DNA from 2 places in the Mesorhizobium sp. M0166 genome. Region 1 is predicted to be linked to the other one. Evidence: predicted binding sites of a transcription regulator. Region 1 holds the regulator's gene; the other holds the start of a gene.

Region 1 (3,417 bases):
CGCCGAGGGCGAGATTGCTGCTGCGCTGATCGTCGGCGTGCGCGCCGGCATTCCCGAGGAGATCAACGAAGCGATGCGGCGTACAGGCATCTATCACATCATCTCTATCTCGGGGCTGCATATGGCGTTGGTCGCCGGCACCATCATGGCGCTGCTACGCGGCGCCTTTGCGCTGTTTCCCGATTTCTCATCGCGACGGCCGGTCAAGAAATATGCCGCGGCCGCCGCGCTTTTTTCGATTGCGGCCTACCTCGTCTTTTCCGGCATTGTGGTAGCGGCCGAACGCAGCTTCATCATGCTGGCGGTGATGCTTATCGCCGTGCTGTTCGACCGGGCCGCGCTCACCATGCGCAACCTGGCGATCTCGGCCATCGCGGTCATTCTGGTGTCGCCACACGAGGTGGTCGGTCCGAGCTTCCAGATGTCCTTCGCCGCGACGGCGGCCCTTGTCGGCGCCTATGCCGGCTGGTCCGACTACCGCGCCGGCAGGGCCACCACGCCGCCGCCGCGGCGGTCGCCGCTACGCCTCGCCACGCGAAAGGTCCTGCTGGGCATGGGCGGCCTGGCGATGACCTCAATCATTGCAGGGAGCGCCACGGCGCTTTTCGCCATATGGCATTTCCAGCGCGTGGCGCCGCTCAGCCTGTTCGCCAATCTGGCCATCATGCCCATCGTCTCACTGGTCGTCATGCCCTTCGCCGTCCTCAGTGCGCTGGCGATGCCGTTCGGCGCGGATGGGCCTTTCCTATACGTGATGGGCAAGGGGCTGACGGCGATGATCGCCCTGTCCGGGTGGATCTCCGAGCGCTCGCCAATCGATGCGGTTGGGCTGATTTCGCTGAGATCCGTCCTTTTGGTGACGATCGCCCTTGTCATTGCCAGCATGGCGACGACCTGGTTGCGGCTGGCGGCACTTCCTTTTGCGCTCGCCGGCTTGCTAACGACAACCCAGACGCGCGTACCCGATGTATTGATCTCGGAGGACGCACGGTTGGTCGCGCTGCCGATCGACAGCGGTGAACTCGCGGTCAACCGGGCACGCCCGAATGAGTTCACCATCGACAACTGGAAACGCGCGCTCACATCAGAGGCTATCGTCGCGCCGGAAACACCTGGAAAGAACGATCCGCAATTCGACATTGCCGATCCGGCCGACCTACCGCCGGGTATGCCGTTCATTTGCACGGACGGCCTCTGCCTTGCCAGGCATCCATCCGGCGCGATCATCGCACAAGCCAAGGACCGCGATACTGCGCGGCCAGCCTGCGCCTTTGCCAGTTTGATCGTCATCGACGACGCCACCGCCCATAACCCCTGCTACTACGACCGGCTGGTCCTCGTCGTCACCAAACGGCAACTGGCGCGCGCGGGAAGTGCCGCCGTCTATTTCGATCCACAAGCTGCAACACGCGCCGAAATCCGTTTCGCGGTCGAAAAATCATACCGGCCCTGGCACGTGCAGCGGAAATTTTCACGCGCGGCACGGGGCCTGCCGCCATACCGCAGGGCCGACAAACCCAAAGCCGGCGCCAAGGGCGGAACTCAGTAGCGGCGGATCAGTCCGACGAGCTTGCCTTGCACCTTGACCCTGTCTGGTCCGAAGATGCGCGTCTCGTAGGCCGGATTGGCGGCTTCCAGGGCGATCGAAGCGCCCTTGCGGCGGAACCGCTTCAGCGTCGCTTCCTCCTCGTCGACCAGTGCCACCACGATCTCACCGGGGCTCGCCGTATCGGCATTGCGGATGATCACCGTGTCGCCGTCGAAAATGCCAGCCTCGATCATCGAATCGCCTTTGACCTCGAGCGCATAATGCTCGCCGCCCATGATCATATCCGGCGGCACCGAAATCGAATGCGTCTGGTGCTGGATGGCGTCGATCGGCACACCGGCGGCGATGCGGCCCATCACCGGGATCGAAACGGCGGCGACGACATCGTCGTCATTTCCGGCCGCAGGGACGCGCGACGATGTCGGCTTGCCTTGCCGCGGACCGCCTTGCCCAAGACTGCCCTGGATGACACTCGGCGAGAACTTGCGTGCCGCATTGAGGCCGGGGGCGATCGAGTCAGGCAGGCGCAGCACCTCCAGCGCACGGGCCCGGTTGGGCAAACGGCGAATGAAGCCGCGCTCCTCCAGTGCCGTAATCAGCCGGTGGATTCCCGATTTGGAAGCCAGGTCGAGCGCTTCCTTCATCTCGTCGAAGGAAGGCGGGATACCGCTTTCCTTCAATCTTTCGTGGATGAACATAAGCAGTTCGTGTTGTTTGCGTGTCAGCATAGCGACCCCCAACAGAATCAGAAAACAAACCCAGAACAAACACTATCTGTTCCAGTTGTGTTCCGCAACTGTTTAAAGTTTAATGAATGCGTTAAGGCTCGGGAAACAAACGACGTCCCCTAACCGGGGTACCCCACTTTCACCGTCGCGAGCCTCATCGCCTTGATTCTGCTTTCGTTTGCGCCCTTCTGGCTTCCCGGAAGGCCACATTGGCATCGGCCGTCGGTCGGCGGAGGGCACGGAAGTGAACCCCTATCGAGTGTGCGGTTTGGTCAATGCACCGTGAACGAAACGAACTCAAAACGCCAACCTCGGGTTAAGTCCTGGTTTCCACCGCCTGGTTAGGCTGCTTCTCGCCGGTGGAGCCTTCCTGCGCGCAACCAGGTGATGGAAGAACAGTCGATGCGTATCCGGCGTTGCATTGAATTTTGGGGGAGCAGGCAAATCATGACAGGAATTCCCGATCTCGCGGCCATAAAGGCGATGGATGCCGCAGATCCGCTGCGCGCGATGCGCGACCGCTTTGTGTTGCCGCAAGGAGTGATCTATCTCGACGGCAATTCGCTAGGAGCTGCTTCACGTGCCGCTTTCGATGAATTGCGCAAGGCCGCGACCGAAGAATGGTCGCATGATCTCATCCGCGCATGGAACACGGCCGGCTGGTTCAACATGCCGCTTGAACTTGGCGACCAGCTCGGGCGCCTGATCGGTGCCGCGGCCGGCCAGACGGTGGTCTGCGACACGACGTCGGTCAACATCTATAAACTGCTGCACGCCGCCATGGCCATGCGACCGGAGCGGCAGGTCATCGTCGCCGAGGGCGATAGTTTTCCGACGGACCTCTACATGGCTGAGGGTGTGGCTTCGACGCGAAAGGATACGCTGCTGCGCCTCTCGGGGGTCGACGCGCCGAGCATCGAAGAGCTGATCGACGAACGCACCGCTGTGGTGCTGGTCAACCACGTCAACTACAAGTCGGGCGAACTGCGCGACATGCCGGCGCTGACGCGCAGAGCCCAGGAAGCCGGGGCGATGATCGTCTGGGATCTCTGCCACACCGCTGGAGCGATGCCAGTCGAGCTCGACAAGGCAAACGCCGATTTTGCCGTTGGCTGCACCTACAAATATCTGAATGGCGGC
Region 2 (3,417 bases), on a different contig from region 1:
GCGATGACCGCGTCTTCATCGAAAAATTCATCGTCGACCCGCGCCATATCGAAATCCAGGTGCTCGCCGACGCGCATGGCAATACGCTCTATCTCGGCGAGCGCGAATGCTCGATCCAGCGCCGCAACCAGAAGGTCGTAGAGGAGGCGCCGTCGCCCTTCCTCGATGCCAAGACCCGCAAAGCCATGGGCGAGCAGTCGGTGGCGTTGGCCAAGGCGGTCGACTACCAGAGCGCCGGAACGGTCGAATTCATCGTCGATAGCGACAAGAACTTCTATTTCCTGGAAATGAACACGCGGCTGCAGGTCGAGCATCCGGTGACGGAACTCGTCACCGGCATCGACCTGGTCGAGCAGATGATCCGCGTGGCAGCCGGCGAAAAGCTCGCCATCAAGCAGAGCGACGTCAAGCTGAACGGCTGGGCGGTGGAAAGCCGCCTCTATGCCGAAGACCCCTATCGCAATTTTCTGCCGTCGATCGGCAGGCTGACGAAATACCGGCCGCCGGAAGAGGGAAAATTCGGCGAAATCGTCATCCGCAACGATACCGGCGTCACCGAAGGCTCGGAAATTTCGATGTTCTACGACCCGATGGTCGCCAAGCTGTGCACCTGGGCGCCGACGCGGCTGGCGGCGATCGATGCGATGTCGGAAGCGCTGGATAGCTTCGTCGTCGACGGCATCGAGCATAACATCCCGTTCCTGGCGGCGCTGATGCAGCATCTGCGCTGGCGGGAAGGGCGGCTGTCCACCGCTTTCATCGCCGAGGAATACCCGGACGGCTTCGCGCCGATCGTGCCAGACGCCGAGGAGAAAGCGGTGCTGGCGGCGATCGCAACTGCGGTCGAACTTCTGCGCCGCGACCGGCTGGACCGGCTGGGCGGGCGGCTGGCGCCGCATTCGGGCGCCTTGAAACGCGATTGGGTGGTGAAGATCGGCCGGGATTATCTTTCGCTCGCCATCGTCGAAGGCATGATTTCCGTTCCGATGGAGCTCGATCTCACAATCGACGGCGGCAAACCGCTGACCGTGGCATCCGACTGGCGGCCGGGCGATCTCATCTGGCGCGGCACGGTCGGCGGTCGCAAGGTCGCGGCGCAGGTCAGGCCGGTACTGAACGGGTTCCGCATCGCCTGGAAAGGCATGTCGGTGACAGCCCGCGCCATGCTGCCGCGCACTGCCGAACTCGAAAGGCTGATGCCTGAAAAAATCGCGCCGGACACTTCGAAGATGCTGCTCTGCCCAATGCCCGGGCTCGTCGTGTCGATCGCCGTTGTCGAGGGGCAGGAGGTCAAGGCCGGCGAGACGCTTGCAGTGGTCGAAGCGATGAAGATGGAAAACGTGCTGCGCGCCGAGCGCGACCTCATCGTCTCGAAGCTCAACGCCAAGCCCGGCGACAGCCTTGCCGTCGATGCGGTGATCATGGAATTCGCGTGAGGGTGAAAAAAACCGCCTGAGGCTAGCCTGGGACGTTGGAGATTAGCGAAAGCCGAGGTGACGGCCAATCTCCCCCCTCGTGGGGGAGATGTCCGGCAGGACAGAGAGGGGCGCGAAGAAACGCGACCAGACAATTCGTTGGGCAACGAGACAGAATTCGCATTTTTTTGCCGCCACAACGTATTTTGTTCTTGCTTTGTGCCGGCAACTATGCTACTAATTTGGGTATGGTGCTAATTGGCTCCAACGACCCGCCTTTGAGGCGGGTTTTGTGTTTCCTGGCCCGAGGTTGGCGGGACAGCGCCCCTCTCTGTCCTGCCGGACATCTCCCCACGAGGGGGGAGATCGGCAGTTGCGGCGGCTGCTCTAAACGTCCAAAGCTCCAATCGCTACCGCTGGACTCGTGTTACCGGGTGCCGGACAATACATCTTCATCGACTGAGTCCTTGTGAGGCGGCGCGAAAAAACCATGGCGGATGAGAGACTTCCACGCGATCCCTTGCTGCGCGAAGCCTATGCAAAGGCGTCGCGGGCGGAGGCGGCGGCGCGTCGGTTCATTCATCTGCGCGTGCATTCGGCCTATTCGCTGCTCGAAGGTGCGTTGCAGCTCGGCAAGATCGTCGGCCATGCGGTGCAGGACGAATGCCCGGCAATCGCCGTCACCGACACCAATAATCTGTTCGGCGCACTGGAATTCGCCCAGAAGGCGGTAAAGGACGGTATCCAGCCGATCATCGGCTGCCAGATCGACCTCGCCTTTTCCGGCGAGGCGAGCGACAGCCAGCGCGACCGCAGGCGGCAAGGACCGGAGATGCGGCCGGTCGTCCTGATCGCCGCAACCGAGGCCGGCTACGGCAATCTGGTCAGGCTGGTCAGCCGCGTCTACCTCGAGACACCGCCCGGCGAAGCGGTGCATCTGACGAGCGGGATGCTGCAGGGCCACTCCGACGGTCTGATCTGCCTTACCGGCGGGCCGCGCGGGCCGATCGGCACCGCCTTGAAAGAGGATCGCCGCGAACTCGCCGAGACCCGGCTGCTGGCGCTCAAGGGCCTGTTCGGCGACCGGCTCTATGTCGAGCTTGAGCGGGTGTCCGGCTACGACCGTGCGATCGAGCAGTCGTCGGTCGATCTCGCCTACCGCCATGATCTGCCGTTGGTTGCCACCAACGAGGCGTTTTTCTTCTCTCGTGAAGACTATGACGCGCATGATGCGTTGATCGCCATCGCCGAAGGCTCCGTGGTTGCAGCCGACAATCGCCGCCGCCTTTCGCCCGACCACTTCCTGAGAAGCCAGGCCGACATGGCGAGGCTGTTCGCCGACCTGCCGGAAGCAATCGACAACACCGTCGAGATCGCATTGCGCTGCTCGTATTACCCGAAGACGCGCAATCCGATCCTGCCGCGCTTTGCCGGCCGCGATGTCGCCGACGCCGATGCTGCGGTCAAGGCGGAGGCGCAGGAGCTTGCCAGGCAGGCGCATGAAGGGCTGGAGGCGCGGCTGGCGGCGCACGGGCCGACGCCCGGCTATACCGTCGAGCAATATCGCGAGAGGCTGGATTTCGAGCTCGGCGTCATCGAGAAGATGAAATATCCCGGCTATTTCCTGATCGTTGCCGACTTCATCAAATGGGCAAAGACGCAAGGCATTCCGGTCGGCCCGGGCCGCGGTTCGGGCGCCGGCTCGCTGGTTGCCTATGCCACGACCATCACCGACATCGATCCGCTGCGCTTTTCGCTGCTGTTCGAGCGCTTCCTCAATCCCGACCGCGTGTCGATGCCCGACTTCGACATCGACTTCTGCCAGGACCGGCGCGAGGAGGTCATCCGCTACGTCCAGCAGAAATACGGCCGCGACCAGGTCGGCCAGATCATCACCTTCGGGACACTGCAGGCGCGCGCGGTGCTGCGCGACGTCGGCCGCGTGCTGCAGATGCCATATGGGCAGGTCGACAAGCTGAGCAAGATGGTGCCGTCGAACCCG

Evidence for each region. The regulator LexA, encoded in region 1, represses DNA repair genes until DNA is damaged. The targets are predictions, from matches to a motif close to TGTTCNNNNTGTGTTCNG.
Region 2: dnaE (DNA polymerase III subunit alpha) is a predicted target of LexA. The motif match lies at 1,623-1,640, and genes of this name have one in related genera.

What each region holds. Positions count from the first base shown of each region.
Region 1 covers NZ_JAMYTD010000007.1:182,822-186,238, reverse strand. The annotation lists partial or broken gene NKJ46_RS11825 (ComEC/Rec2 family competence protein) at 1-1,549, shown strand, start outside; gene lexA (transcriptional repressor LexA) at 1,543-2,277, opposite strand; gene kynU (kynureninase) at 2,725-3,417, shown strand, end outside.
Region 2 covers NZ_JAMYTD010000024.1:31,223-34,639, reverse strand. The annotation lists gene NKJ46_RS23225 (acetyl-CoA carboxylase biotin carboxylase subunit) at 1-1,436, shown strand, start outside; gene dnaE (DNA polymerase III subunit alpha) at 1,906-3,417, shown strand, end outside.